DNA from 3 places in the Pectobacterium sp. 1950-15 genome. Region 3 is predicted to be linked to each of the others. Evidence: predicted binding sites of a transcription regulator. Region 3 holds the regulator's gene; each other region holds the start of a gene.

Region 1 (10,676 bases), on a different contig from region 3:
GCACTGTCGGTGATGATATCGGTCAGTTCAGACAGCGGCGTCACGCAGAACAGCGAATAGGCGCCATATTTACTGCTGTCCGCCAGCAGTATCCGGCGGCTGGCATTTACGCCGAGATCTTGCTTCACGCCCGCTTTTTCTTCCGTCGGCGTGGTGATCCCTTTATCCAGGCTCCACGAGTTGCAGCTGATAAACGCGATATCGGGGTAAATGCTGCGTAACAGGCGACGACCGTGCTCACCAATACAGGACTGGCTGCTGTCATCAATACGCCCACCGATAATCGTCACTTCGATCTGCTTAAACTCAGACAGGAACAGCGCAATTTGCAAATCGGCAGTAATCACGCGCAGCGGCAAATGCGTCAGGTGACGCGCCAGTTCCAGCATGGTCGTTCCTGCATCCAGCACCACCGCACTACCCGGTTTGACCAGCGTTGCGGCATAGCGCGCTATCGCCTGCTTTTCCTGAAGGCTGCGCTGTAATTTTTCATTCGTGGTCGGTTGGGAAGGAATAAAACGATTGAGCGTTACGCCGCCATGACTGCGACTAATCACGCCCTGCTCATCCAACTTGATTAAATCACGGCGGATCGTCGCTGGGGAAGCGTCGATCACAGACACCAACTCATCTACCGTCACCAGATTATGGCTTTTCAGATAATCCATAATCTGATCAAGACGGCTCTGGCCTCTTACTTTATCCCCGCTCATGCGGAAAGCATCGGTTAATGTAGGATCCACGGCGATATCCATCTTGCTGTCATAAAGTTACTGTAAATTGTTGGTTGCAGGATACCAGAAACCTTCCCGAACGCGGGAAGGAAGATATCCTGCAATGCGCGCTGTATCGCGTTTTATTCGCTTACAAAACCCATGCATCAACGGTGATAAGTTACCGCCAATCAGGCCAGTTGCATCGCGAGCTGGATGGAGATCGCCATACTTTCGGACTTCGCTTTTCCTGTCCAGGCAATATCAAACGCCGTGCCGTGGTCAGCAGAGGTGCGGATGAACGGCAATCCGGCAGTGATATTCACCCCATCATAGAAACCCAGCAGCTTGAGCGGAATGTGTCCCTGATCGTGATACATCGCCACGACCATATCGTACTGGCCTTCATACGCCTGCAAATAGACGGTATCCGGCGGGCACGGGCCATAAACATCAATGCCTTTGGCCTTCATAGCTTCAACCGATGGCGACACGATTGTGATCTCTTCGTCACCAAACAGGCCATTTTCGCCCGCATGCGGGTTAACCCCGGCAACGGCAATACGCGGGTGGGTAAAACCGACGCGTTTGAGGAAGACATCCGCCATGTCGATCACCGTTTCCACACGATCGCGGTTCAGCGTATCCAGGAATTTACGCAGCGCGATGTGCGTTGAAACATGGATAACCTTCAACTTATCGGTATACAGCACCATCGCATAGTCGCGGCTGTTGGTCAGTTTCGCCAGTAGCTCGGTGTGACCCGGATAAATATGCCCCGCAGAGTGCAGCGCTTCTTTATTCAGCGGCGCGGTCGCAATCGCGTGGACTTCACCCGCCATTGCCAGCGCAGTCGCTTTCTTGATGCAGCGATAAGCCAAATCGCCCGCCTGTGCCTGAACGACACCAGGCTCCAGCGCCTGAGGATCTTCCAGCGGCTCATCAATGATGTTAATGACGCCCGGCGCGAAGACCGCGTCAGCCGGCTTATCAATGATTTTCAGCTCTACGGCTGGCACCACATTCAGCGCCAGAATACGTCGCATCGTCTGTACGCAGCCCACCACCACGGCAGACGCGCCGGAAAGCTCGCCTTCGGCCAGAGACTTGATAATAATTTCCGGTCCAATCCCTGCCGGGTCACCCATCGTTACCGCAATAATTTTACTCACTGACCTTCTCCTCAATAAAACGTAAAACGTCGAGCAAAGTAGTTTCGTTGCCAAAACCCCCCGCTTTAGTCATCACAGGGGTCGTGCCGACAACGCTGTTCAGCAGGTATCCCCAGGGCACACAGGATGCGATTTGCCCCTTAATCTGAAAGCCGGTCGCGCCCAGTGCGGTTGCCACAGCAATCGCAATGTCACCACCGGATAAATACAGCCCACCCGGCAGGCGCCGGTTAGTCCTGTCCGCTGTCAGGCTGTCTAGCGCCTGAACAATGCTGCGCGTAAGTTCCCCCAGATAGTGGCTGATCGTTTCGCCAAGCTGCTGTCGGCTAAGCCCAAGCTGCTGGCACCGCGCATCGATTTCGAAGCGCTGATTTTCGTTGTGACAGGTACGAATAATGCAATGGTGGCCGTTCATCAGCGCCGTCACCGCCTCCTCACACTGGGATGCCATGACGGTGGATGAATGGGGTGAAAAGAGCGCGCTGATATCGATCTCAACCAGCGAGACATCGCTGCGCAGTCTGGCGGCCGCAATCTGTTTTTGAGCGATATCGCTCATTGACCCAATGACAGCCAGCAGCGGCTTCTCCGTTTTGCGCGTAAAATCCTGCGCGTTCGCCAGCGCTTCGCTCAGGCCAGCCGAGCCGACCAGCAAGGGACGAAACGGCAACGCCCTGGCAGCGTCAACGATATGCGCCAGATCGTCCTGCACATCCGTATCCAGAATAATCAGACGTACGCCCTCGTCCGCCAACTGCTGTAAACGCTGGGCTAAATTGGCCTGACGGACGTCATCAAGGTGTATTTCCGCCACCGGTAACGCGGTTTGCTCGGCCAAACGGGCCGCGATAGAAGCTGAGGCCACCGGCGTTTTGGGATCGCTGGCAAATTCCGTGTCGGTAAGCAGACGAGCATTCACCCAGACCTCACCTTTGCGGGTCACGCGTCCCAGCGTCGGCGACGCGGCAGCAATCAGCGCAACGGGCACGGCTGCCGCAGACAGCGCCGCAGCGATCTCCGCCCCCAGATTTCCACGCAGCGTCGAGTCAATCTTCTTGATAATCCAGCCTTGGCCACCTACTGCCTGCCAGGCCGCAACCGCTTCTGCGGTACGTTGAGACGCTACGTCGCTACGCGCCGCACGGCTATCGGTGTTGATCACCACCGCATCGCCCAGTAAATCCGCATGCAGTTTATTAACGTCAAAGACGACGCTAACCCGCGCGCCATGCTGCGCCAAACCGACGCCCGCATCATTGGCACCCGTAAAGTCATCAGCGACCACTAATACCTGTTCTGCTGATTGCTGCACGTTTGACATACTCCATCCCCGGTTCATGATTACCTGATAATGATTATATTGAATCACGTTTGATTATATGTGAGCAATATCAAATTATTTAAAAGGAATTTCACCTATAAATTATCACCACGATGTGGCAAATGGCGTTTAGACGTGATGAGAGCCGCGTCATTTGACTGAAAGTAATCACCATCGCAACCATTATCATCATAGCGATAACGCTCTGGCGAAAGAGAAAAGGCAAGGTAATAAGCATGAACATCAATAGCACTATCCTCAGCGGTTACCGGGTACTTCAGGACATTAGTCACCTGTTGGCAGGGAAACAGCACGTTTTATTTGTCACCGACAAAAACATCGTCGGGCTGCCTGACGTTCAGGCGCTGATCGCACAAGTTAAGCAAGCCGTTCCGCAGGTGCTGTTGGTTGATAATGTTCCTGCCGAGCCAAGCCAGCACGACGTTGCCCAGATACTGAGCCAGCTCACACAAACCCAGACCGATCTGGTGATCGGCGTCGGTGGCGGTAGCGTGCTGGATGTCGCCAAACTGCTTTCCGTACTGTGCGCGGGCGATGACACCGTCACGCTGGATAGCCTGCTGGCAGGGGAAAAACCGACGCGCCGCACGACATCCCTGCTCATCCCGACCACCGCAGGAACCGGCTCAGAAGCCACGCCGAATGCCATTTTGGCAATCCCGGAAAAAGAGACCAAAGTCGGCATTATTACGCCAGTGATGCTGCCGGACTACGTTGCGCTGGTGCCGGAACTGACCATCAGCATGCCGTCACATATCGCCGCTTCAACGGGTATTGATGCGCTCTGCCACCTGATTGAGTGTTTCACCTCAACGATTGCCAACCCGGTCAGCGACAACTACGCGCTGATTGGCCTGAAAAAGCTGTTTGCCAACCTCGAAACCTCCGTGCGCGAGCCGAGCAACATGGAAGCCAAGCTGAACATGCTGTGGGCGTCCTACTACGGCGGTGCCGCCATTGCCCACTCTGGTACGCATCTGGTTCACGCCATGTCTTACCCGCTGGGCGGCAAGTACCACATTCCGCACGGCGTGGCAAACGCCATCCTGCTCGCCCCTTGCATGCGTTTCGTGCAGGACGCCGCACAGGACAAATTCGCACAGGCGTATGACCTGCTGCCGGATGCCGATTTGACGCTGAGTACCGCGGAAAAAGCACAGGCGCTGGTGACCTATTTCAGCGAATTGGTTAAACGCCTAAACCTGCCCAACACCTTGCAGCAGCTCGGCGTGGAAAAAGACCACCTGCCCTATCTGGTTGATGCCGCGTTACAGGTTCAGCGCCTGATGAAAAACGTGCCGACACAGGTCAGCGCCGACGATGTTCGTGAGGTTTATCTGACTCTGTTTTAAAAGCGCGGCTCTAAACAGCTTATTTCGTTCGTTTAGGCATAGAGATACACGGGGCGACCACAGAGGTGAGGCGTCCCTGCGGGAACCTCCCACTGTGTTTCCCCTAAAAACGGGCTTAAGTGAACAGCATTAGGCTTTAAACAGCGCGGTTTTGAATAGAACGATTTTAAGTTTTCATCTTTTTGATTACGTGTCACGAGGAAGAACAATGAGTAAAAACATTACCGGCGTCCTGACCGCCATCGTCACGCCGTTTGATAACCAGGGCGAATTTAACCCCGCAGCCATGCGCCTTCAGGTGCAGCGCCAGATGCGCTACGGCAACGGTATTTTTTGTAACGGCACCAACGGTGAGTTTTTCGTACTGCACACCGATGAAAAAGTCGCCGTTACTGAAACCTGCGTTGATGAAGTCGCCGGAAAAGTGCCGGTTGTCGGCCACATCGGTGAAATATCCACGCGGGAAACTATCAAGCTCGGCAAGCGCATTGCCGCACTGGGTGTTGATGCCGTTTCGGTCATCACCCCGTATTTCATCCCACTCAAACAGGAAGAACTGATCGCCCACTACACCGCCGTCGCCGATGCGCTGACTGTGCCGGTGTTTCTCTACAACATTCCTGCACGCACGGGGAATACGCTGGCGCCGGAAACCGTCCGCACGCTGGCGGATCACCCGAACATCATCGGCATCAAAGACAGCGCAGGCAGCTATGAAAGCCTGAGCGGTTATGTGCAAGCGGTGAAAGGCGTACAGGGCTTTAACGTATTGAATGGCCCAGACTCGCTCATTCACCAGGGCTTTGTTGACGGCTGCTCCGCCTGTATTTCCGGGCTGGCTAACGTGGCACCGGAACCGATCAGCCAGATCTGGCACCGCTTCAACGCGGGCGACATTGAAGGCTCTCGTCAGGCACAAGAACAGGTTGCCGAATTGCGTAAGACACTGTACGCCATCGCGTTCTCACCCGCCGTGGTGAAAAAAGCGCTGGCAATCATGGGTGAAGATGTCGGCGTCAGTCGCTATCCGATCCAGTTTTCCGCACAGGATGAAGACAACATCCGCAGCATACTTAGTCAATTCTCGCAGTAACAGAGAAATATCAATTTCCATTTAAGGCCGAGAAGATATGAACCATTTTAACTTTACCGATACCCTCATCATCATTGGGATGATTGTGTTTTATATCGCATTCACCTCATGGTTAACGCTCAAATTACGCAGTAAATCAAGTACCGAGTTCATGGAAGGGTCACGCGCGCTACCGGCGTTTATCGTCGGTATCCTGCTGATGACCGAATTCATCGGCGCCAAATCGACGGTCGGTACGGCACAGTCTGCCTTTGAGAACGGCATCGCCGCCTCTTGGTCAGTCATTGGTGCCGCTATCGGCTTCCTGCTGTTCGGGATGATTTTGGTTAAAAAAATCTACAATACAGGAAAGGTCACCATCTCTGGCGCTATCGCCGAGAAGTACGGCACCAGCACCAAGAACATCATTTCGATCATCATGATCTATGCGCTGTTGCTGGTAAACGTGGGCAACTACGTCAGCGGTGCTGCAGCAATCTCCACCGTACTGCACATCTCCCTGCCAGTTGCCGCGCTGATCACCGCGATTGTGAGTACCTTCTACTTCTATTTTGGCGGTTTAAAAGGCGTGGCTTATGTCACGTTGATCCACAGCGCCGTGAAGTACGTTGGTGTGATGATTATTCTGTACGTTGCATTGAAAATGACCGGCGGCTTTAAGCCAATGATCGAACAAATGCCGGATTACTACTGGACGTGGGACGGTAAAATCGGTGCCAGCACCATCTTCGCCTGGTTGATCGGGACTATCGGTTCTATCTTCTGTACCCAGTTCGTTATTCAGGCCATTTCTGCAACCAAAGATGCAACGTCAGCAAAACGTGCAACCTGGGTCGCCTTCCTCTTCTGTATGCCGATTGCACTGGCTATCGCGATTATCGGTGTTGCAGCGAAGTTTGCTCACCCTGAAATCAATAGCCTGTACGCCATGCCAATCTTCCTCCAGGATATGAATCCTTGGGTTGCTGGCCTGGTTACTACATCACTGGTCGCGTCCATATTTATCAGTGTGAGTACCGTCGCACTGGCGATTGCCTCACTGATTGTTAAAGACTTTTATGTTCCGTATTACAACCCAACACCGGAAAAAGAGATGAAGATGACACGAGTATTCTCACTCATCATCGGATTCCTGCCGCTGGTCTTTGTTTTACTGGTCCCTGAAGTCCTGAAACTGTCATTCTTTACCCGTGCAATCCGCCTTTCTATCTCGGTGGTCGCCATTATTGCCTTCTATTTGCCGTTCTTTAACAGCACGAGAGGAGCCAACGCCAGCCTGATATCAGCCTGCGTCGTCACGTCCGTCTGGTACATTCTCGGTAACCCGTACGGCATCGATAACATGTACGTCGCGTTGGCCACGCCAGCGATCGTCATGCTGATCGACCGTATGATTCCGAACAAAGCACACAAAATTAAAGTTTCTCAAACTGAAAATAAATCAGGAGCCTGAGTCATGAGTAGCGAAACCATTACCGTGGAACGTAGCGGAAAAGTTCATCACGCAGAAGGCGATGCCGCGCGTCTGGATGCCTACATTCCATCGGAATGCCCGCAGAATCATGCGGCCAACCTGCTCCATCTGCCGAACGGCGATGTGCTGTGCGTCTGGTTTGGTGGTACACAGGAAGGGATTGCGGATATCTCTATCTATATGTCCCGCCTGGTGAAAGGCAGCGATAGCTGGACTAAAGCCGTTAAGCTGTCTGAAGATGCCACGCGTTCCGAACAGAACCCGGTTCTGTTCCTCGCGCCGGATAACGTCCTGTGGCTGCTGTATACCGCGCAGAAATCCGGTAATCAGGACACCGCCATTGTGCGCTACCGCCAGTCTACGGATTTGGGCGCAACCTGGGGCGAGATTGGCACGCTGCTCGATCAGCCGGGAACGTTCATCCGCCAGCCTATCACCGTGCTGGCAAACGGTGACTGGCTGCTGCCGGTGTTCTACTGCCGCGTTCAGCCAGGTGAGAAGTGGGTCGGCAACGATGATGACAGCGCCGTGAAAATCTCCAGTGACCAGGGCAAGACCTGGCAGGAATATCCGGTGCCAAACAGCACGGGCTGCGTGCATATGAATATCACCCCGCTGAAGGACGGCACGCTGCTGGCGCTGTACCGCAGCCGCTGGGCGGATTTCATCTACCAAAGTCGTTCAACAGATGGCGGTAAAACCTGGTCAGATCCTGTGCCGACCGATTTGCCAAACAACAACTCGTCCATTCAGGTGACCACGCTGGAGAATGGCCATCTGGCGCTGGTGTTCAACCACATGAGCGCCGCCGATGCCACCGAGCGTCGTCTGTCGCTGTACGATGAAATCGAGGATGAAGAAGACAAAGCCAGCAATGCCAAAATGCCGGAAGTCCAAGCTGGCAGCCGTAGCGCCTTCTGGGGTGCTCCACGCGCGCCGATGACGCTCGCCATTTCGGAAGACGGCGGTAAAAGCTGGCCGTGGCAGCGCAATATCGAAGTGGGTGACGGCTACTGCATGACCAATAACTCCACGGAGAAGCTGAACCGCGAGTTCTCTTACCCCAGCGTCAAGCAGGCGCAGGACGGTAAGCTGCACGTAGCGTTCACCTACTTCCGTCAGGCGATCAAGCACGTCGTGGTGAGTGAGGAGTGGGTCAAAGCGAACTAAACCACGCTACTTTTTCTCTTTGTCAGCGGGGGGCGCTCCCCCGCTACCTTCAGGACACTATAATGATTGCAGGAAACCTCAACACCCTCAAACTCGCTACGCTGCCTGAAGCGCTATGGACCATTCTATCCGCACCCGGCATGTCGTTAGCTGAACTGAATGCGCTGCCCGAAGGCCGCTATCAGCCGGAAGGGGCCGAATGGTTCTACAACATCGGCACCGTGAACACCGCACCGCGCGCCACGCGACATACCGAATTTCACAGCAACTATCTCGATATTCAGTTGATTCTGGAAGGTGAGGAGATTATCGGCTACGGTCTGAATGATGTGCATGGTCAGCCCGCGACCGAGCGTAAACCGGATCTTTATATTCTGGATAACCCACAGGTGCCACATCAGATCCATCTGCGGGCAGGCGACTTCGTCACGTTTTATCCGGGCGAAGCCCATCAGGCGCTGTGTGCGATTAACGACAGCCCTGCTCCGGTCAAAAAAGCCGTGTTTAAAATCCCCGTCACGTTATTGTAATTAAGAATGGTTATCCCCTAAATAATTCGAGTTGCAGGACAAAACGTTAACGTTGGCCCTTTAGGGCGAGGCACATGTATGGGCCTTGTAACGCGGCAACCGCGCGAATCCTCAGGAGCTTACTCAAGTAAGTGACTGGGGTAAGCAAGAGAAGCCAACGCACATGCAGCTTGAAGTATGACGGGGATGCATTAAGGAGACACATCTCATGTCAGCGACAGCCCCCAAACACGCCCTGATTACCGGTAGCAGCTCAGGGATCGGTGCCGCCATCGCACAAAAATTACTGGCGGAAGGCTGGCGGGTAACCGGCCTGTCGCGCAAGCCGGGTGATTATTCACATCCACACTTTACCCACCGTGCGGTGGATATCATGGATACATCCGCGCTGACGGCCATTCTGGACGAGATTGCGCAGGTTGATGCCGTCATCCATGCCGCTGGTATCATGAAGGCCGCCCCGCTCGGTCAGCTTTCGCTGGAAGATGGTGAAATGCTATGGCGATTGCATATCAACGCGGCGCAGGTGCTCGCCGATCGTCTGGTTGATAAGCTGCCGCAAGGTGGAAGAATTGTGCTGCTGGGCAGCCGTACATCCAGCGGCTCCGCGGGGCGCAGCCAGTACGTCACGACAAAATCCGCGATGATCGGCATGGCAAGAAGCTGGGCAGCGGAACTGGCTCCGCGCGGCATTACGGTAAACATTGTCGCACCGGGTGCCACAGAAACGCCGATGCTGACGATGCCGGGCCGCCAGAGTTCTCCGCCGAAGCTGCCACCGATTGGGCGTTTCATTCGGCCGCAAGAAGTGGCCGATCTGGTGGGTTACCTGCTCTCCCCATCTGCCGCAGCCATTACCGGCCAGCAGTTGGTGATGTGCGGCGGTGCCTCGCTGTAATTCATCGTGATTTCCTTGCTCAACCGGCCCCGCAGGCCGGTTTAGTTAGCTGCTGGCGCGGGGTTCAAAGATAAACTTCACTTTTTCCACTACCGGTGGATGCTCGTCGTTGTCCATCATGGCAAGCACCAGACGCCCGACCTCCGCGCCCAGCTTTTCATAATCAAGCCGCATCGCGGTCAGCGCGGGAAACGCGTGTTCGCATTGTTCAGAACCATCCAGACAGGCAATCGCCAGATCGTAAGGAACTTTCATCAGACGGCGTTGGCATTCAAAGAGCGCGCCCAACGCAATTTCTTCATGGCTACAGATAATCGCATCCAGTTCCGGCTGGTTTTGTAGCAGCTCCGTCATCGCATAGCGGCCAAACTGTAGGCTGGGAGCTTCCGGGATCGTAATTTTCAAATCCGCATTGTGATAATGCGCCAGCATGGCTTTATTCCAGCCGTTCAACTGCTGTTTTTGCAAACGGTTATCCGTATGCGCGCCGATATAAGCCACATGACGATACCCCTTTTCCAGCAAAGACCTCGTCAGTTGTTCCGCCGCTTCGGCAAGGGCGATATCAATATTGATGTTTGCACTCAGCGCGGCTGCGCCGGACACATTCACCGTAATGACGTTGCTGGCCTGTATGATGTCCTGAGTACGTTGTGAGAGTTGCGCACTGAATAACACCAGTGCGGCAGGACGCTGCTGCAAGAGTTTTTCCACCATTCCCGCTTCGGTATGCTGGCGATATTCATGGCAGCCCATGATTAACGAAACGTTATGCTTGCCAACTGCCTGTTGCAGCGCCTGCACAAAACGCACGCTGGCGCGATCTTGCTGAAAAGGATAAAGCACCGCAATAGCGGGCTGATAGGCTGACGCCAACGCGCCTGCGGCCTGGTTCGGTACATAGCCCAGCGTTTTTATCGCATCATTGATTT
Region 2 (10,676 bases), on a different contig from region 3:
TTCCTCAGCAGAAATTACAAAAACGTGGACGTTGTCTATATTCGCCATCACACGCAGGCAAAAGAGGTCGATGAACAAGAGTTCTTCTACTCTCAGGAAACCGGTGGCACCATTGTCTCCAGTGCGTTAAAGCTGATGGAGGAAGTCGTACGCGAGCGCTACGATCCGTCACAGTGGAATATCTATGCGGCACAGGCGTCGGATGGCGATAACTGGGCTGATGATTCCCCGCTGTGCCACCAGATTCTGGCGAATCAGCTTCTGCCGATGGTGCGCTACTACAGCTATATTGAGATCACCCGACGTTCACACCAGACGCTCTGGCGCGAATATGAAACGCTGCGCGATACATTCGATAATTTCGCTATGCAGCATATTCGCGATCAGGATGATATCTACCCTGTCTTCCGTGAACTTTTCCGTAAACAAACCGTAGGGCATTAGCCATACCCAGCCAGTTATCTGTTAGCCGTTGATGATGATAGTCATTGATGATCAACAGTTAGCTGGCTGATTTTCTTTCTCTGCGCATTTTTTTATAAACATGCATTTAAAATGCATGTATTATAAATGACATTATACCTGCACAGAGAATCACTTATGAACATTGATAAATTCAAACACCAGCACACCGAGATACTCGAAAGCATTGATACCCTGCGCCAGCTATCTCGGGCTGGCGTGACGGAGAATGCCGCTGACATCGCCCGCGCCATCGTCGCCATGAGTTCCACCATCAAATTGCACCTGTCCGCAGAAGATCGCGTACTTTACCCTTCGCTTCAGCGCAGCGGTGATGAACAGTTAACGAAAATGAGCCAGCATTATCAGGATGAAATGCAAACCATTGCCGCCGATTACGATGCCTTTTCCCGTCGCTGGAATACGGCTTCACAGTTGATGGGTCATGACCGGGATTTCCGGGCAGATGCCAATCACGTATTGCGGAAGGTCTACGAGCGTATGCAGCGGGAGAACCATGATTTTTATCCCCGCATTGAAACGGCCTGAGTAGATTAAGCACACCTGGCTACAGGGCGGAGAACGCTGACAGACAACAACTCCGCCCCGTTCATTCGGCCTTACAACGCCCTTTTTCGTCACATTAGCGTGACAATGTCACAAAGATAACACTTTCTTTCCGCCCGCGTGCGCATTACCCTATCGACCCCATAAAACGTAGATTTCTGTTTTTGTTATGCAACGATTTGTTCTGATTTTACTGACCCTGGTTCTGCTCGGCCCTCTGGGTATCGACATCTATTTGCCGCTTATTCCTGCCATCGCCGTGGCGCTAAACAGCCCTGAATCGCTGATTCAATCCACCGTCGCTCTGTTTATTCTGATCATGGGATTAGGCCAGCTTCTGGCTGGGCCGCTGGTCGACAAGTACGGTCGTCGCCCGATGGCGTTGGCTGGCGTGATTATCTATATCATCGGAGCCATCATGGCCGCGCTGGCGACCAGCGCTACGCTATTTGTTCTTTCACGCCTTTTTCAGGGTATGGCTGTCTGCTGCACCGCCGTTGCCATTTTCAGCAGCGTCCGTGACAAGCTAAACGGCGACGATGCCGCCAGAACCTATGGTTTTCTCAACGGCACGCTGAATATTGTGCCAGCGCTGGCGCCGCTATTGGGCGGTCTGTTGGCTGAAGCTTTCGGCTGGCGCGCTCCCTTCTGGTTCCTCGCAGGCTACAGCATTCTGGTTCTGGCACTCGTTATCCGTTTTCTGCCTGAGACGCGCCCGGACTCGACGCTGCCCGTACACGGCTTGCCGCTGCGCCAATACGCACGTCTGTTATCCGATCGCCACTTTCTAGGGTTCGCGTCAGTCAACGCAGGCGCAATGGGGATGGCGTTAACCTACGTCACTTTTTCCCCTGTGGTGCTGATGAATCAAGCACAGCTGACGCCGCTTGAATTTTCGATTGCCTTCGGCGCAAACGGCTTTTGGATCATGCTGGTCAGCTTTTTTGCGAACCGCATTATCCGCAAAGTCGGCCGACCACGCTGTCTCGCTGTAGGTAGCCTGCTGATGGGCGCGGGTTTCCTTTCGCTGCTTGGTGGTGTCGTGCTCTTACCTGAAACGCTGCAAAACACCTGGCCGACTTACATGCTGCCCGTCGCGCTGGCCTGCGCCGGTCTGGCATTTTTGATCGGGCCCTCCACCAGCTATGCGCTGGAGCCTTATTCGAATGAGGCGGGGATTGCGTCGGCGATGGTAGGATTCGTGCAAATGGCAGGCGGTGCGGCGCTGGGGTTAATTGCGATGGCGCTCCCTCTGCCATCAAAGATATCGCTGGCGCTGGTGATGCTCTGTGCCGCACTGTTGGCAATACGCGCCCGCCTGCTCACGCGGCACCACAAGGGCAGCATTACATCACTGCCCCGCACTGAGTAAAATCTCGGTGATGTTCAAAACATTAATGAGTTCAAAAACAGCACAGCGATACTAACGCACGTATCTTTCCACGGACAAATCATCGGTCTCAATCTCCGGTGATTTGTTCGACAGAATATCTGCCAGTACCTTTCCTGACCCGCAGGCCATCGTCCAGCCTAACGTGCCATGCCCGGTATTCAGATACAGATTTTTCAGCGGAGAACGCCCCACCAGCGGCGTGCCGTCTGGCGTCATCGGACGCAGCCCCGTCCAGAATGTCGCTTGTTCAATCGGACCACAATGGGGATACAGATCGCGCACGACCATCTCCAACGTCTCACGCCGTTTAGGATTCAGATCGGTGTTGAAGCCCACCACCTCAGCCATTCCTCCAACGCGGATGCGACGATCGAAACGCGTGATTGCCACTTTGTAGGTTTCATCCAGCACGGTAGAAACTGGCGCGGAGGCATCATCCGCCAGCGGGATCGTCAGTGAATAGCCTTTCAGCGGATAAACCGGAATGTCGAACCACTGGCGCAGTAGCCCCGTAGAATAGGAACCGCAGGCCATCACATAGGCGTCCGCCACGATCATCTCGTCATCACACTGAACGCCCGTTACGTTTTGGCCTTCCACCCGTAGTTGGCGGACGTTACGTCCCAGCTTAAAGGTGACGCCCGCATCGGCAGCCATCACCGCCAGTTGACGAGTGAACAGTTGACAGTCCCCTGTCTCATCATGCGGTAAGCGCAGCCCGCCGGTCAGTTTCTCCGCCACATTCGCCAGCGCAGGTTCAACGGAGGCCAGCTCATGACGCGTCAGCAGTTGATATGGCACGCCAGCTTCTTCCAGCACGGCGATATCCCGAGTTGCATTGTCATATTGCTGTTCGGTACGGAACAGTTGCAGCGTCCCGCCTTGCCGACCTTCGTACTGAATACCGGTATCTCGCCGCAGCTGTTGCAAACAATCACGGCTGTACTCCGCCAGACGCACCATCCGCGCTTTATTGGTCTTATAGTGGCGCGCATCGCAATTGAGCAACATTTGCCACATCCAGCACAACTGCGCGGCCGTGAAATCGGGCCGGATAGCCAGCGGCGCATGGCGCTGAAACATCCATTTGATCGCTTTCAGCGGTATTCCCGGCGCCGCCCAGGGCGCAGCATAGCCGGGAGAAATCTGCCCGGCATTACCGGCGCTGGTTTCTAACGCGGGCTCCGGTTGCCTGTCGATAACGGTGACATCATGCCCTGCCTGCGCAAGATACCAGGCGGTACTCACGCCAACTACGCCACTTCCCAGAATCACAACCCGCATGCTACCGCTCTCCCTTTCTCTCCGCTAAAGACCGTCTAATCTGCTAGAAAACTGTTTATTTAATGGAATAAAACACTAGGTAACAGGTGAAACTGGAGACTACTCTAGCATTTGGGAAGGAATTGTCACCCGTCTCAACGATAGCATTTATCTATTGTTACTTCTCACCTCAAGCAAGCTTCTCCAGGACGTTGGTAACGAAATAACTGTGAAACCATTCACAAAATAGGCATTCGTTTTTTAGGAAGAAACGGCAGAAAAGATAAAAAAGACGAAAATGTTAAAACTCAAATGAATGAAGATGTTAGCCCAATCGCACATTTTAAAATCATGATAACCATCACAGAAACCCATCCCTATTCATCCCTGTCAAGCTGCGAAACCCCGTAATTAAATACAAAATTGCGATATTCATCAAAAAAATGCTTTATCAGTTTAATAACATTGTGTTCACACGATAATTATTCATATTTCAGAGGTCAACGATGAAAATTGGATTAGTCATTAGTGGCGGCGATGTTAGCGGAATAAATAACTTCATCTTTCAGGTGAACAGAATGACAGATGCTGACATCGTTATTTTTGATGGTGGAATTAATGGCCTTATCGACAATTGCTGCAAAGCGATTACTCGCCGCGATCTGGTTGATTATTCCATCTCATCAATGCCGTTGATGACGTCAGGGAGAAGAGCCGGAAAATGCAGAAAATCTGATTATGAGAAAATCGTCAAAAATATACAAAAACAAAAACTCGATGCGCTCATCATGGCTGGAGGAGATGGATCCTTCCAATTCCTCAAGAAGCTCAGCCACTACGGTGTTCATTGCTACGGTGTAGGAATGACGATTGATAATGATATTTCAGGCAATAGCTACACAATTGGTTTTTCTACCGCCTGCGAACAGGTAATGAGTGAAGTAGAAAAGTTACGTAATACGGGTCGGGGATTACAAGGCCGAGTATTCATGATTGAACTGCTGGGCGGTTATTGCGGGGAATTAACATTACAGGCAGCGTTGAAAAGCAATGCTGATATTGCGCTTATTCCAGAATCGCCCTGGGACATGGATACGTTATCACAATGTATTCGGGAGAAGATTACAGAACAGAACAGCGTGATTATTTTATGCTCTGAAGGCTATACCCAGGAATATACACCCGGCTTTCAGGGCGCGATCGACACCATTATCAAGAAGCTAGAGCACAAAATTGGAATCCGTATCCGAAAGACTATTTTGGGATATGGTTTACGAAATGGCGCGCCCACCGGGGAAGAAATTATTCAGGGCACCCTTTTAGCAGAGGAAGTCGTTCGGTGTATCAACACTGGGCTGACAAATAAAATCATTATTATTAATAACAACAACAAAGCTATTCCCATCGACTTAGAGGAGTCCGAACGCCGCTTAGTCGATGTAGAAAGTCATTTTTATAAGCTCGCGAAAGCTCATCATCTTATATGAGGCCATTATTATGTTGAAAGTTCTTTGCGTATGCGGCTGTGGATTAGGCTCCAGTTTCGCTATCGAAATGAGTGCCAAATCCGTACTAAAAAAACTGGGCATTGATGCAGAAATAAATCACACCACGATTTCAGAAGCCTCTGCCTTCCGTTATGACGTCATTTTAACGCAGAAAATATTTGCGGATATTCTGACTAGTGATGCCAATGAGGATGAGAAAAAAAGAATCATCATTCTTAATAAATTGACCGACAAAGACGAAATAGAAGAAAAAATCTTAGCGTATATTCAGGCTCATAAATAACATGAGGTGAAAAATGAACACCGTTATCAATTTCATTGTGAAAGATTTATTAGGCCAGGCATCCATATTAATCGCACTGATCGCCATGATTGGTTTGGTTCTACAGAAAAAATCAGTCGGCAAAATTGCAGAAGGAACGTTCAAGACCCTGCTAGGTTTCCTCATCATGATGGCGGGGATTAACATCATCGTCGACACCCTGACGTATTTGAATAGCATCTTTACTCAGGGTTTTGGCATGACAGGCTACATCACCGATGTTGCTGCCATCGCCGGGCTGGCCAACCGCGAACTCGGGTCAGAAGTGGCATTGACGCTTATGGTGATCTTTGCGGTCAACATCCTTATTGCGCGCATTACTCCCTTTAAATATATCTTCCTGACCGGGCAAGCCCTGCTGTGGATGGCAACAATCGGTACCGTGATCGGCTATAAATCGGGTTTAACCGGCGCAACACTGATCCTCACCGGAGGCATATTTGGCGGCATTATGGCGGTGCTGATGCCCGCGCTAGCACAACCCATTGTACGTAAAATCACGAATTCTGATGATGTGGCACTCGGGCATTTTTGTACCATCGGGTATCTGGTACAGGCTGCTGTCGCCCGCGTAGTCGGTAAAAACTCCAAATCTACCGAGGATTTAACGCTACCCGATAACTTCAAGTTCTTGCAGGATACCTACCTGTCAATGGCCGTGGTTATGGTACCGATGTACCTCATCCCGGCCGTGGCGGCTGGGCCGGCCTATATCGCGCAATATGCCAACGGCGTTAACTATCTGATGTATTCCTTCATGCAGTCCATGCAATTTGTCGCAGGGGTGTTTGTTCTCTACAGCGGTGTGCGTCTGTTGCTTAATGAATTAGTTCCGGCATTCCGCGGTATCGCGATGCGTCTGGTACCCAACGCCAAACCCGCGCTGGATTGCCCGGTGCTCTTCCCTTACGCGCCCAACGCCGTGATTGTCGGCTTTCTTGCTACCACCGTCGGTTCTGTTCTGGGAATGCTGATCTTCCCAATGTTTGGGCTGGCGATGATTCTGCCGGGGTTATTGACCAACTTCTTTGCCGGCGGGACAGCGGGTATTTTCGGCAACGCACTCGGAGGGCGTCGTGGTGCCATCATCGGAGGCGTCGTTCATGGTCTTTTCATTACCCTATTACCCGCCATTCTGGTGCCATTACTGGAAGTCTTCGGGTTTACCGGTGTGACCTTTAGTGATTCTGATGTCATCAGTACAGGTCTGATATTAGGGCACGCATTCCAACAAGATTGGTTATTTGTCGCTGCGTTTGTCGCATTCGTTGCATTTATTGCCTTTATTGCGAACCGGAAATTATCGCAATAGCGCATGACCTTTCGATGGTCTGTCGTCATTAATATTATGCAAACGGGTTAAGGGGTCACTATGTTTTCTTTTCTCAGGCGTTTTTTATCTTCCGGATTTTCTGCCGATCGTCGTAGTCATGTGAATGACAACATTGCCAAAGAAATGGAAAAAGAATTAGCAGAACTGGAATCTCGCTTAGTACAAGATCCGAGCCATAGTGAAACACAGAAAATGTTAATGATTAAATACAACCAGGCCATCCAGTTATTTTCTGGGCATCCTGATTATCGACATCGCGTTGATGATATTTTTATCAAAATTGATGAACTCAGAAATACCATTCGTAAAAGTATATGAGGCGTTATGAGCATAAAAAACTTCCTGTTACAACATAACTGTATTCAACTTGGCGTGGTATGTAAAACGTGGGAAGACGCAATCTATTGTGCCGCACAACCATTAATTGACGCAAAATTTATCACGGAGGAGTATCCCATCGCGGTGATAAAAAACACGAAGGAATATGGTCCTTATTATGTTTTTGATGAAGGCATCGCGATTCCACATGCTCGCCCTGAATGCGGGGTGCGGGTGAATTGTTTCAGTTTACTGACGTTACAAGCACCGATCTCTATTCAGGGAAGTGAACCCGTGGATATTTTAATTATGTTCGGCGGCGTTAGCAGTGATGCACATATTACGGAAGGCATTGCCTCTATCGTCAATTTACTGGAAAAAGACGACATGATCTCTCGTATTCGAACCGCCATCACATCCGATGACATTGCCGGGGTATTATGAAAAAACTTATTTTAGTAAATGGTATACCAGCATCGGGGAAAAGTACGGTAGCTCGAGTCATTGCGGATGAATTCCATCTCCCGCTGTTAAGCCTCGATGAAATAAAAGAGCCTTTCATGGTGCAACTTTGTGACACGATTGATAGAACGTTAAACAGAAAGCTAGGGTACGCCGCATACCAAGCCATGTTTAATATCGTTCAGCAGGCACCGAAAAATAGCACTACTATTCTTGATGCCTGGTTCGGGTTTCGCGAAAAATCACGATTACAAGAATATATCACCGCGTGTGATATCCACCACACACTTGAAATATGGAATGCAATTTCCCCCGAACGAGTAGCAGAACGTTATCAGGCCAGAGTGCATAAAAGAATAAAAGGCCATCCCGGTGATGAGTACCTGCCGGAATTAATGGCACTCGCACATCAGGCTCACCCGATGAGTATTGGTAAGTGCTACACGGTTGATCAGGATAAGGACATTAATTATCAGGAACTCATTCAATGGATTAAAAAAAACCTGGATTAATCGATTATTGATATTAATTTTATGAGGATAATTATGATGAACACCATGACCACGGCTGAATACCGGGGATATCAATTAATTTGTGATGCAACGGGCTCAATGATGGTTATTGCCTGCGATCAACGTGGCGGGATGCGAACATTATTAGCATCGACCCCTGAAGCACAGGCGGCCATTACTAATGAAACATTAGGAAAAACAAAATATGACATCACGCGTTATCTGGCGGCAGAGGCAGGATGCGTGCTGGTTGATCCGATTTGCGCCATACCCGGTCTGATCGATGACAACATTTTGCCTCGTGATACCGGTCTGCTCATTGGGCTTGATGCGTCAGGCTGGGAAACGACGCCAGAAGGGTATCGGATCTCCACGCTGGTTGAGGGCGTCACGGCGCGCAAAGTGAGGGAATGGGGAGCGACAGGGGGGAAAATGATGATTTACCTGCGTCCGGACAGACCGGATGCCAATACCCGTAACCTTGAAACACTTCGTACCGTGATACAGGATTTTGCACAGGAAGATTTACTGCTCGTCGTCGAATTTCTGACCTACTCTCTGGAAGATGAATCTCGCGACACCTACACGCGTCTCCTGCCCGAACTCATTCCAGCAGGCTGTCAGGCCTGTATCGAGGCAGGCGCAAAGGTTTTAAAAATTCCTTATCCCGGATCTGATGAAGCCTGCGCGCACGTTACCGCGCTCTGCGGTAACATCCCCTGGGCAGTCCTCTCGGCGGGTGTCGATCACGCAACGTTTCTCCCTCAGGTAGAAAGCGCGTTAAAAAATGGCGCATCTGGCGTCATTGCCGGGCGTTCACTCTGGAAAGACTGTATATCCCTCGAACGTGCAATTTCAAAAGAGAAACTGTCTACCGTCGCCGTCTCGCGACTCAGAGATATTCAGGCACTCCTAAAACGCTATCAACGGCCCTAATCCAGCCTGCATTTTTTGCGCTCTCTCAGGAGAGCGCACTTCCCTCTCCTCCCGTACATACGCATGAATTTTCTACCCTATCGACAACCTTTTACCATCACACACGTTCGATTCCTCAATTGCCGCTCCACCAAAGCTCAGCTATAACTAAATGAACAACGATGGTTTTTTTGGCTGGGCCAACCGGAAGGCAGTAAACGGAATCTCACGTACCGGTTTGCTATATTAGGGGGCGCGCTGATGGCTATATCCACGGATAATCAGGTAAAAAAAACACTTCGCCTGAGTGATGGACCGGACTGGACGTTTGAGTTATTGCAGGTTTACCTTGATGAAATTGATCGGGTGGCCAAGTTGTATCGTCTGTCGACCTATCCTCATCAGATCGAAGTCATCACCTCAGAACAAATGATGGACGCCTATTCCAGTATAGGAATGCCGATCAACTATGCCCACTGGTCGTTCGGGAAGAAATTTATCGAAACCGAACAGCGCTACAAACACGGGCAGCAGGGGCTGGCGTACGAAATCGTCATTAACTCCGATCCCTGTATCGCGTATTTGATGGAGGAGAACACGCTGCCGATGCAGGCGTTGGTCATGGCGCATGCCTGCTACGGACACAACTCATTCTTCAAAGGTAATTACCTGTTTCGCAGTTGGACCGATGCCAGCTCCATCGTCGATTATCTGCTGTTTGCCCGGCAATATATCGCGCAATGCGAAGAGCGTTATGGCGTGGACGAAGTCGAACGCCTGTTAGATTCCTGCCATGCGCTCATGAATTACGGCGTTGACCGCTATAAGCGTCCGCAAAAAATTTCGCTTGAAGAGGAAAAGTCCCGCCAGAAAAGCCGCGAGGCCTACCTGCAAAGCCAGGTTAACGATCTCTGGAAGACATTACCACGGCGTGAACAGGGTGCCGCACCGGAGCAAGCGAGACGCTTTCCACAAGAGCCGCAGGAAAATCTGCTCTATTTTATGGAGAAGAACGCGCCGCTGCTGGAGCCCTGGCAGCGTGAGGTTCTGCGTATCGTGCGGAAAGTCAGCCAGTATTTCTATCCGCAGAAGCAGACGCAGGTGATGAATGAAGGCTGGGCGACGTTCTGGCACTACACTATTCTGAACCATCTCTATGATGAAGGCCGGGTCACTGAGCGCTTCATGATGGAATTCCTGCACAGCCATACCAACGTGATCTATCAACCGCCGTATAACAGCCCGTATTACAGCGGAATCAACCCCTATGCGCTGGGCTTCGCGATGTTTCAGGATATCAAGCGCATTTGCCAGTCGCCGACGGACGAAGACCGTTACTGGTTCCCCGATATTGCCGGTAAAGACTGGCTCGATACTCTGCATTTTGCGATGCAGAACTTCAAGGACGAGAGCTTCATCAGCCAGTTCCTGTCGCCTAAGCTGATGCGTGATTTCCGGCTATTTACGGTGCTGGACGACGATCGAAACAACTATCTGGAAATCGCGGCGATTCACGACGAAGAAGGCTATCGCCTGATCCGGCAGGAACTCTCCGCACAGTACAACCTGAGCCATCTGGAGCCGAATATTCAGGTCTGGAATGTGGATTTGCGCGGTAATC
Region 3 (10,676 bases):
GACATTGAAGGCCGCAGGGCATAAAACGGCCTAACAATAAGGCAAGGACAACATTTATGATGGAAAATACGCCGTCTGTTTCTACAGACGCTTTCTCTGCTACGTTCACCGCTTCTGGCAACAACGCCGTCACCCTAACCGCAAGCGATGCGTTATCTGAGCTCAACCTGTCGCAGCTTAGCGAGCAGGAGAAAAGCGAAGTATCGGTGCTGGTCAATAAAATTGATATTACTGACCCGATGCTGTCCATCTCTTACGCCGCAAATACCATGGGCAATATTTCGCGTTTTTCAGAATCTTTAATGCAGGAAGTCAGAGCAAAAGATGCGGGCGTGATTGGTGAACAGCTGACAGATCTGCTGATGAAGGTAAAGTCGGTCGACCTCACCGTGTTTGACACTAAACAAAGCTTCCTTGCCTCCTTCCCATTGATAGGAAAACTGTTCAGCACCATCCAACGTACGCTGCTGGAATATCAAACGCTGGCACAGCAGGTTGATACCGTTTCTAAAAAACTCGAAAGCGCCATGATGGAGCTCTTGCGTAATATCTCCACGCTGGAACAGCTCTTCATACGCAACCGCGAGTATTTTCAACAAATCACGCTGCATATCATTGCCGGTAAACAGAAATTGGCAGCGATTCAGTCTGGCGATCTGACCGCCGCACAGGAAAAAGCACAGCGCACTAACGACCCGATGGATATGCAGTACGTGCGCGACTTAGTGAGCAACATACAGCGCTTTGAAAGACGCCTGCACGATCTGATGATGTCCCGCACCATCGCGATCCAAACCGCGCCTCAAATTCGTTTGATGCAAAGTAATAGCCAGTCGCTCGCCGAGAAAATTCAGAGCAGCATTCTCTCCACGATCCCGTTGTGGAAAAGTCAGATCGTGATGGCAATAACGCTGCATTCACAGCGCAAATCGGCAAAACTGCAAAAAGAAGTCTCTGATACCACCAATGCCATGCTGAGAAGAAATGCAGAAATGCTCCAGCTCGGCACCGTTGAAACCGCGCGGGAAGTCGAACGCTCGATTGTGGACATCGAAACCTTACGTGAAGTGCAAAGCCGCCTTCTGAACACCATCGAAGAAACCGTCACGATTGCCAATGACGCCAGAGTACGTCGCGCTGATGTAGAGAAAGAATTGGGCACAATGGAAACAGAGCTAAGAACGCGTCTGGCCGAGATTGCAGCAAACCAACAACACGCGATGCAGCAACGTTCTGCATAAATCATTTCGTTTTGCTAAGTGGTCTTCGTTGAATATGCAAAATGCATCTTCCCCTCCAGATGAGGGATGGCAAAAGAAACTAGGTCGTTTGTGCCTGACGCTATTTAAACTCTGGGGATTAGTCTGCGCTGTTTTGATCGTCTCTGCGATGATTACTATGGTGTTTCTAAATAAATTATATCCAGTCCTCATGGCGGACGAAAACGTTCAAGGCACCGTTTTCATGGTGAATACTTTCAGTTTAATTTTACTGTGGTACGCCATTACCCAACGCCAGGTTGATATGATTTGGCCACTTCTGGTTGGCGTGATTTGGTTCATTACGCAAGATGCCATATTCGTTTTGGGCTGGATTGCCGCAGCGTGGTGGATAATCAAAGCATGCTCCGAGATTTCTCATCCTCGTCTCGATACAATTATCCAGTTTCTTCTCGTTTTCATCATCATAATGGGCTATACCGATTCACATAAATTTGGTGAACACCCTTTCTATAATACGGCCTTCGCCACGTGCATTGTGCTAGGTGCGATGTGCCATTACCAAGGAAAAACGTTTTTCAAAATAAGGAAAAACCAACCCAAAACACCCATTCCGGCACCAACACCTATGTCGCCTCAACCTTCACCGGTCATTATTACACCACCTATCCAGAAAGCGATTACGTTTGAGAGCCGTATCGCACGGTTGCAAAACTTACAGAAGCTCCCCACCGAGCTTCTCGACGAACTGAAAATTATCGTTGAGTACGGACAGCTTATTGTCACGTGTATGAAGGAAGATCCCAAGGATGTGGAGCCAGGCACGGCATTTCTTAATCGTTATCTTCCCGCTGTAGAGAAAGTAGCAGGCGAATTTGTCAGACTCTCCACCCAATTAGAGAAACACGGTAAATCAGACGATTTTCTGCTGAAGAATATTACCGCGCTGAAAGCGTTGGGGTCCGCTTTTCAACAGCAACATGCACGGCTGCTGGAGAACGATACACTGGATTTTGATGCCGAACTTAACATGGTTAATAATTTATTAAAAACAGATGGTTATAAATAAATCCCATCGGTAGCATGCTACTTGCAGCGTAGTGGCTAAGTCGCGAGCAAAACACCGCTCGCGACGTTATCACACCAGTATTAATGCCAAATCAATAGCACGCAGGCGGCGGTCAGCAGGCCCATCGACACATTAAAGATAATCCACGCTTTCTTACTGCGCAGCAGTCGCCCAATCATCGTGCCAAATCCGAGCCAGATAACACCGGACACCAAATTCACCAGTACAATCCCGATGCTTATCGCGATCACAGACTGGTTATAACCGTCGCCCGCCAGACTAAAGCTGGCAACCGCGCCCAGCGCCATGAGCCACGCTTTCGGGTTCAGGAATTGCAGCAACCACCCTTGGTAAAGCCGGATCGGCTTGGGCGGCGCAACGGAGGTTTCCAGCCGTTCGTAAGCCGCCGTGGCGATTTTCCACGCCAGCCAGAGCAAATAGGCACTACCGAGGACTTTCAGGATAAAGTGCAGCGAAGGATAAATAAGAATCAAACCACCGACACCGAATGCCACCAGCAGCAAAATGCTCTGCATGCCCAGCATGATGCCGATCATCAGCCACAGTGAACGCATAAAACCAAAATTCGCGCCCGAGGTGGTCAACAGCATATTATTCGGCCCCGGCGTGATGGCCGCCACCCACAAAAAACCTAACATCGACAGAAATAAACTCAGTTCCATTATTTGTGGGCGCTCCTGACCCAAATATCGTACCAACTGGCAGCATTGAAGCTAACAGTGTGATATTGATCGTACAAGAGCCGACAACAAGATTTCTATATCCTTTATGTATGACCAGTTTCGTCCGCTGAGCGGCGCCCATAATCCGCATCTTCAAACGCTACTACCGCGTCTGATTCGCCGTCACGCGCAGTTTTCGCCAGTCTGGCAACCGCTTGAGTTACCAGACGGTGATTTCGTCGATCTGGCGTGGAGCGAAGCGCCCGAACAGGCACGGCACAAACCGCGCGTGGTACTGTTTCACGGGCTGGAAGGTAGCTTTCATAGCCCCTACGCCCACGGCCTGCTGCATGCCTGTCAACAGCGCGGCTGGCTGGCCGTCATCATGCATTTTCGTGGGTGCAGCGGGAAACCCAACCGGATGAAGCGTATTTATCACTCCGGCGAAACCAGCGATGCCAGCTATTTTCTGCACTGGATGCGGGAGACGTTGGGCGAGGCCCCTACCGCCGCCATCGGCGTGTCCCTCGGTGGCAATATGCTGGCCTACCTGCTCGCGCAGCAAGGCGAATCCTGCTCTCTCTCTGCTGCCGTCATTGTTTCCGCGCCATTGATGCTCGAACCCTGTAGCCGTCGCATGGAGCAAGGCTTCTCCCGCGTCTATCAGCACTACCTGCTGCGACTGCTGAAGCAAAACGCCGGCCGCAAGCTGGCAGCCTACCCGGACACGCTGCCGATTCAGTTGCCGCAACTGAAACGCATCCGCCAGTTACGCGAGTTTGATGACGTCATTACGTCGCGTATCCACGGCTTCCGCGACGCCGCCGACTACTATCGACGCTGTAGCGCTCTGCCACTATTGCCTCAGATACGTAAACCGCTGCTCATCATCCATGCGAAGGACGATCCTTTCATGACGTCAGAGGTGATCCCCGATCTGTCGCAGTTACCGTCTAATATTGAATATCAGCTAACAGAACACGGCGGGCATGTCGGCTTCGTCGGTGGAACGCTGATGAAACCGGAAATGTGGCTGGAACAGCGCATTCCCAACTGGCTTAGCCCATTTTTGGACCACGCCACCGATTCCCCTTTGACGCAGGAACCCTAGCGTGATTATTCCCTGGCAACAGCTCGATCCAGAAACGCTGGATAACATCATCGAATCTTTCGTCCTGCGGGAAGGTACCGATTACGGCGAACAGGAGCGGTCGCTGGCGCAAAAAGTGGAAGATATCCGCAGACAGCTCAAGTCGGGCGAGGTGGTGCTGGTGTGGTCTGAGTTACATGAGACCCTCAATATTATGCCGCGCGACCAGTTCAATGCCGGAGGGCATGCCCCCTATTGAGCATGCCGAAAGGCGTGAAAGAATGCGCCAAACATGCTAACAATGATAAAAACTTACGTCATTTTTGAGGATGCGCGCAGGCTCTCGGCCTATGCGGGCATCGCGATCACGGAGTTACGCATCTTATGTCACATCAGCATCCGATCATTGCGGTTACCGGCTCCAGCGGGGCGGGAACCACGACAACCAGTCTGGCCTTCCGTAAGATTTTTCAGCAGTTTGACCTACGTGCCGCCCAGTTGGAAGGCGATAGCTTTCACCGCTATACCCGCCCGGAAATGGACATGGCGATTCGCAAAGCGCGTGATTTAGGGCGCCACATCAGCTACTTCGGCCCGGAAGCGAATGACTTCAGCCTGCTGGAACAGTCGTTTATCGAATATGGCCTACACGGCCGCGGCCAGACGCGTAAATACCTTCATACTTACGATGAAGCTATCCCCTATAATCAGGTTCCCGGAACATTCACGCCGTGGGAGCCGATGCCGGAACCTACCGACATCCTGTTTTATGAAGGGCTGCACGGCGGCGTAGTCACCGAGCAAAACGACGTGGCACAGCATGTCGATCTGCTCGTCGGCGTGGTGCCAATCGTCAACCTGGAATGGATTCAAAAGCTGATTCGTGACGTTAATGAGCGCGGCCACTCGCGTGAAGCGGTGATGGATTCCGTCGTCCGCTCAATGGAAGACTACATCACCTACATCACCCCACAGTTCTCTCGTACGCACATCAACTTCCAGCGCGTACCTACCGTGGACACCTCCAACCCGTTCGCCGCTAAATCGATTCCCTCGCTGGACGAAAGCTTCGTCGTGATTCACTTTCAGGGGTTGGATAACATTGATTATCCCTATCTGCTCGCCATGTTGCAGGGCTCATTTATCTCCCACATCAACACGTTGGTCGTTCCCGGCGGGAAAATGGGGCTGGCGATGGAGCTCATCATGGCACCGCTGGTGCAGCGGTTAATGGAAGGGAAAACCATCGAATAAGCATCGAGAGACACGGGGCGACCACAGGGATGAGGCCTCCCTACGGGGACCTCCCCCTGTGTTTCCCCTAATAACAGGCTTAAGTGAACAGAACTAGTGCCCAGAGAGAGGGATTATTCCAACACTCTAATTTCGTGGCTGTGCGTTACCTCAACGGCTTTGCCCAGCATCAGTGCCACAGAGCAGTATTTTTCCGCAGACAGAGTGACCGCGCGCTCGACGGCTTTGTCGGTCAGCCCTTTCCCCGTAACGATAAAATGCAGATTAATATGGGTAAATAAACGCGGCGCTTCAGACCGGCGCTCTGACGTCAATTTCACTTCACAATCCGCCACATCGTTACGACCTTTTTGCAGAATCGACACCACATCAATCGCGCTGCATCCCCCCACTGACATCAACACCATTTCCATCGGACTGGGCGCTTTATCGCCGGAATTGCCGTCCATCAAGATCTGGTGCCCTGATGCGGATTCGCCCAAAAACGTTAAGCCTTCAACCCATTTTACCCGTGCCTGCATGGTGCCTCTCCACTAAAAATTTTTTGAAAATTTATACCGTTACTGTACAAAAACCAGCGTTAATCAGAGCTTTGTCATGCTGAAGCGAGACAACACAAGACACGTCCTTAAAGCTGTGTTAAAACGAAAATAGAATAGACCTTTTCTGGACAAAGCCAGAAACGAAGAAGATGATGACGTAGCCAGATATACCCAGCCACGTTTACGTTGCAGCAAGGCAGCAACCGGAAAATCAAGGGTACAGTGGTTCCAGTATATTCCCTGACGTCATTCTGCCTAGACTGAATTTTATTTTTTAGCAGTTAAACACGCCGTACAGGGAACTCTGACCCCTGTAATTTGCGCAGTGAATTACAACAGAGGATGATAGCGAATGGTTCTCGGCAAACCGCAGACAGACCCAACTCTCGAATGGTTCCTTTCCCATTGTCATATCCACAAGTATCCATCGAAGAGCACGCTTATTCACCAAGGTGAAAAAGCAGAAACGCTTTACTACATCGTGAAAGGCTCTGTCGCAGTGCTAATCAAAGATGAAGAAGGCAAGGAAATGATTCTTTCCTACCTCAATCAGGGCGATTTCATCGGCGAGCTCGGCCTGTTTGAAGAAGGTCAGGAACGCAGCGCTTGGGTGCGGGCAAAAACCGCCTGTGAAGTGGCTGAAATCTCCTATAAAAAATTCCGCCAGCTCATCCAGGTTAACCCTGATATTCTCATGCGCCTGTCTGCACAAATGGCAAGCAGACTCCAGGTTACCTCAGAGAAAGTCGGCAACCTCGCCTTCCTTGATGTAACCGGCCGTATTGCCCAAACCCTACTCAACCTGGCCAAACAACCTGATGCCATGACGCATCCAGATGGCATGCAAATAAAAATTACCCGTCAGGAAATTGGGCAAATCGTTGGCTGCTCGCGTGAAACCGTGGGCCGCATTCTGAAAATGTTAGAAGACCAGAACCTGATCTCTGCGCACGGTAAAACGATTGTCGTTTACGGCACTCGCTAAATCCCTGTCGCTGTACCCTACCAATAAAAAAGCGTGAAGCCTCGGCCTCACGCTTTTTTTTATGGCGAGCGTCCTGCTCGCCACCCTACGGGCCGTCGCAAGCGACGTTGAAAAACGTTCCCTACGTTTTTTTATGGCGAGCTTCCTGCCCGCCACCTTACAGCCATCGCAGCAACGTTGAGAGAATAACTCAGTTCGCTGCGTTAACCACCTGTGCGACGGCTTTGGCGAACTTCGCCATCCCCTGCACAATATCGTCTTCATCAATGATCAAAGACGGCACAAAGCGGATGACGTTCGGCCCTGCCATCAGCACCATCAGACCCTGCGCTGTTGCAGCAGCCAGAAACTCGCCCGCGCGGCCATGCCACTGCGGCTTCAGCTCTGCCCCCAGCAGTAGCCCCATACCGCGAACCTGCTCGAATACAGCGTACTGCTGGTTAATTTTCTCAAGCTCACTAACAAAACGATCGTGCCGATCTGCCACGCCTGACAGCACTTCCGGCGTGTTAATGATATCCAGCGCGGCTTCGGCCACCGCACAGGCCAGCGGGTTGCCGCCATAAGTGGTGCCGTGTACCCCAACCGTCATCACAGAGGCGATTTCTTCCGTCGTCAGCATCGCGCTAATCGGGAATCCACCGCCCAACGCTTTAGCGGTGGTGAGAATATCCGGCGTAATACCGTAGTGCATGTAGCTGAATAATTTACCGGTACGCCCCATCCCACTCTGCACTTCATCAAATACCAGCAGCGCCTTGTGCTGATCGCACAGATCGCGAACGCCTTGCAAGAACTCAGGCGTAGCAGGCGTAATACCGCCCTCGCCCTGAATCGGCTCCAGTACGACTGCGCAGGTGTGATCGTCCATCACTGCTTTGACCGCAGCCAGATCGTTGAAAGGAACATGGACAATATCCGCAGGCTTAGGTCCGAAACCATCGGCATATTTAGGCTGTCCGCCAACCGAGACGGTGAACAGCGTCCGACCATGAAACGCATTGTAGAAGGCGATAATCTTGGTTTTATACGGGCTATGGCGTTTAACCGCATAGTGACGCGCCAGTTTAAATGCGGCTTCGTTAGCCTCAGCACCGGAGTTAACAAAGAACACACGATCGGCAAAAGTGGCATCAATCAATTTGCTGGCGAGGCGTAGTGCAGGTTCGTTGGTGAAAATATTGCTGGTGTGCCACAGTTTTTCACCCTGCTGCTGCAATGCATTAACCAGTGCAGGATGGCAGTGGCCCAGTGCCGTAACCGCAATGCCACCGGAGAAATCGATATACTCACGGCCGTCCTGATCCCAGACGCGACTCCCTTTACCTTTCACTGGTACAAATTTCGCGGGTGCATAAACCGGCAAAATCACTTTATCGTGAGTATCCCGTGTCACTGCTTTCTGCTCTGCTGCCATTTGCTGCCTCACTCTGCTATCCATCACGTTAGAATGAAAATATAGTCAATAAATATGCATAAAAAATCAATTACAGGCAATATTAAATCGGCTACTAGAGAGAATAACTTTCTATATAGCTAAATTTTAAGGAAATTATCCAAAAGCTGATGCCCTTGCTGGCTAAGAATACTCTCTGGGTGAAACTGCACGCCTTCAAGCGGCAGTGAGCGATGACGGATCCCCATAATCTCATCTCGCTTGCCTTCATGTTCGCTCCAGGCTGTAACCTCAAAGCAATCGGGTAGCGAAGCTGCATCAATGATAAGTGAATGATAGCGAGTCACCGTCAAGGGCTGAGCGAGCCCCGCAAAAACCCCTGTATTGCTGTGCGCAATCGCAGAGGTTTTCCCATGCATAACCTGCCGTGCCCGCACCACACGCGCGCCGAACGTCTGCCCCATCGCCTGATGGCCAAGACACACGCCCAGAATAGGCAATTTATCGGCAAAGTAACGAATTGCAGTCAGTGAAATGCCCGCCTCATCCGGCGTGCAAGGACCCGGTGAAATCACCAATCGCTCAGGCGCAAGCTGTTCAATCTCACGCAGCGTCAGTTCATCATTACGCTTCACCACGACCTGTGCGCCAAGCTCACAAAAGTATTGGTAAAGGTTGTAGGTAAAGGAATCGTAGTTATCGATAATCAGTAGCATATTTATTGCACAGTTAGTCAGGAAAGCCGTACTAACATACATGAAATTCGTGCCAGGCACCCAGACCTTGTCGCCAGCAAAGATAAAAGGCGCGCTATCCCTACGCAATAAATTAGCACGATAATAATTATACCGATCATAAATGATTTATTTCTGTAATAAGCATCTTTATTAATAGGTAATATTTATTATTCATTCCTATAGAAAACGATTTCTTTGAAATCATTTTTAACAAAAAAAATAATAACCAAAAATTCCTTATGAATTAATTAAGTTTTTTTCTACGGGCATAAAAAAACCACGATGTTATTTTTATAATCGATATTTATTTTTAACTTTTGACGGCGATCACAGTTGCGAACCAAGTGAATAACCCCCCAAGTTCAGAATGGATAAAAATAAAGAATTCACATTGAATAAAAAGAGAGGGTGAAAATTAAATAATTGATTTTTAATGATTTTAAATAGAAATTAGTTTCTATTTAAAAGTAATGAACACAAATCTCATCAGTTGTCCTCTTTTATTTAATCAATATATTTTTCACCTCATATTGAATTGTTTATTTTTTATGATAACACTAGGCACGGCTTTATAGACAAACCTTAATTTCATTTTTGTTGAAACAGCCTTCTTATTTACACAGGGTGTGTAGCGATAAATACCCAAAAAATTCTATGTCAAGGAGAGTACACAATGAAATACCTACTGCCTTCTGCAGCTGCAGGACTGTTGCTGCTCGCAGCCCAACCAACAATGGCGGCAAATACGGGGGGTTATGCCACCACTGACGGCGGCGATGTTTCCGGCGCAGTGAAAAAAACCGCACGTTCTTTGCAAGAGATCGTCGATATCATTGAGGCAGCGAAAAAGGACTCAAGCGGTAAAGCGGTCAAAGGCGGCGCCTACCCACTCGTCATCACCTATAACGGTAATGAAGATGCGTTAATCAAAGCGGCTGAAGCCAACATCTGCGGCCAATGGAGCAAAGATCCGCGCGGCGTAGAAGTCAAAGAGTTCACCAAAGGGCTCACCATCCTCGGGACCAACGGTTCTTCCGCTAACTTTGGTATCTGGATTGTAAACTCTTCCAACGTTGTCGTGCGTAACATGCGTTTCGGTTATATGCCTGGCGGAGCAAAAGATGGTGATGCTATCCGTATTGATAACTCGCCGAACGTCTGGATCGACCACAACGAGATTTTCGCCAAGAATTTCGAATGTGCCGGTACACCAGACAACGACACGACCTTTGAATCGGCTGTCGATATCAAGAAAGCCTCAACCAACGTCACAGTGTCATATAACTACATCCATGGCGTGAAAAAAGTGGGTCTGAGCGGTTCAAGCAACACAGATACGGGCCGTAACCTGACTTACCATCACAACATTTACAGCGATGTTAACTCACGTCTGCCGCTGCAACGTGGTGGTCAGGTTCACGCGTACAACAACCTGTATGATGGCATCAAAAGTTCAGGCTTTAACGTTCGTCAGAAAGGGATTGCACTGATCGAAAGCAACTGGTTCGAAAATGCGCTCAACCCAGTGACCGCACGTAATGATGACTCCAACTTCGGTACCTGGGAACTGCGTAACAACAACATTACCAGCCCGTCTGATTTTGCTAAATACAACATCACCTGGGGTAAGCCATCCACACCACACATCAATGCGGATGACTGGAAGAGCACGGGCAAATTCCCTGCACTCCCGTATAGCT

What was found. Region 3 encodes CRP, which controls carbon source genes, mostly activating them, when cyclic AMP is high. Its sites were predicted from a motif close to ATGTGANNNNNNTCACAT; they were not measured.
Positions count from the first base shown of each region.
Region 1: the regulator CRP is predicted to act here: its motif matches at 3,265-3,282, upstream of WCT94_RS09580 (iron-containing alcohol dehydrogenase).
Region 2: the regulator CRP is predicted to act here: its motif matches at 4,109-4,126, upstream of WCT94_RS14660 (6-phosphofructokinase).

Region 1 covers NZ_JBBBQR010000006.1:238,239-248,914, forward strand. The annotation lists gene WCT94_RS09565 (DeoR/GlpR family DNA-binding transcription regulator) at 1-755, opposite strand, end outside; gene WCT94_RS09570 (D-threonate 4-phosphate dehydrogenase) at 905-1,885, opposite strand; gene dtnK (D-threonate kinase) at 1,878-3,206, opposite strand; gene WCT94_RS09580 (iron-containing alcohol dehydrogenase) at 3,443-4,579, shown strand; gene WCT94_RS09585 (dihydrodipicolinate synthase family protein) at 4,788-5,672, shown strand; gene WCT94_RS09590 (sodium:solute symporter family protein) at 5,710-7,125, shown strand; gene WCT94_RS09595 (sialidase family protein) at 7,129-8,316, shown strand; gene WCT94_RS09600 (YhcH/YjgK/YiaL family protein) at 8,379-8,846, shown strand; gene WCT94_RS09605 (SDR family NAD(P)-dependent oxidoreductase) at 9,055-9,744, shown strand; gene WCT94_RS09610 (LacI family DNA-binding transcriptional regulator) at 9,790-10,676, opposite strand, start outside.
Region 2 covers NZ_JBBBQR010000012.1:122,363-133,038, forward strand. The annotation lists gene WCT94_RS14640 (YeaH/YhbH family protein) at 1-444, shown strand, start outside; gene WCT94_RS14645 (hemerythrin domain-containing protein) at 601-1,011, shown strand; gene WCT94_RS14650 (multidrug effflux MFS transporter) at 1,199-2,401, shown strand; gene WCT94_RS14655 (D-amino acid dehydrogenase) at 2,453-3,706, opposite strand; gene WCT94_RS14660 (6-phosphofructokinase) at 4,192-5,172, shown strand; gene WCT94_RS14665 (PTS sugar transporter subunit IIB) at 5,183-5,476, shown strand; gene WCT94_RS14670 (PTS sugar transporter subunit IIC) at 5,490-6,827, shown strand; gene WCT94_RS14675 (hypothetical protein) at 6,888-7,166, shown strand; gene WCT94_RS14680 (PTS sugar transporter subunit IIA) at 7,173-7,610, shown strand; gene WCT94_RS14685 (AAA family ATPase) at 7,607-8,140, shown strand; gene WCT94_RS14690 (tagatose-bisphosphate aldolase) at 8,177-9,076, shown strand; gene WCT94_RS14695 (SpoVR family protein) at 9,317-10,676, shown strand, end outside.
Region 3 covers NZ_JBBBQR010000008.1:212,622-223,297, reverse strand. The annotation lists gene WCT94_RS11585 (toxic anion resistance protein) at 57-1,241, shown strand; gene WCT94_RS11580 (5-bromo-4-chloroindolyl phosphate hydrolysis family protein) at 1,276-2,289, shown strand; gene WCT94_RS11575 (LysE family translocator) at 2,370-2,972, opposite strand; gene WCT94_RS11570 (hydrolase) at 3,079-4,083, shown strand; gene WCT94_RS11565 (YheU family protein) at 4,085-4,321, shown strand; gene WCT94_RS11560 (phosphoribulokinase) at 4,447-5,316, shown strand; gene WCT94_RS11555 (OsmC family protein) at 5,430-5,837, opposite strand; gene crp (cAMP-activated global transcriptional regulator CRP) at 6,211-6,843, shown strand; gene argD (bifunctional acetylornithine/succinyldiaminopimelate transaminase) at 7,034-8,260, opposite strand; gene WCT94_RS11540 (aminodeoxychorismate synthase component II) at 8,380-8,955, opposite strand; gene pelA (pectate lyase PelA) at 9,650-10,676, shown strand, end outside.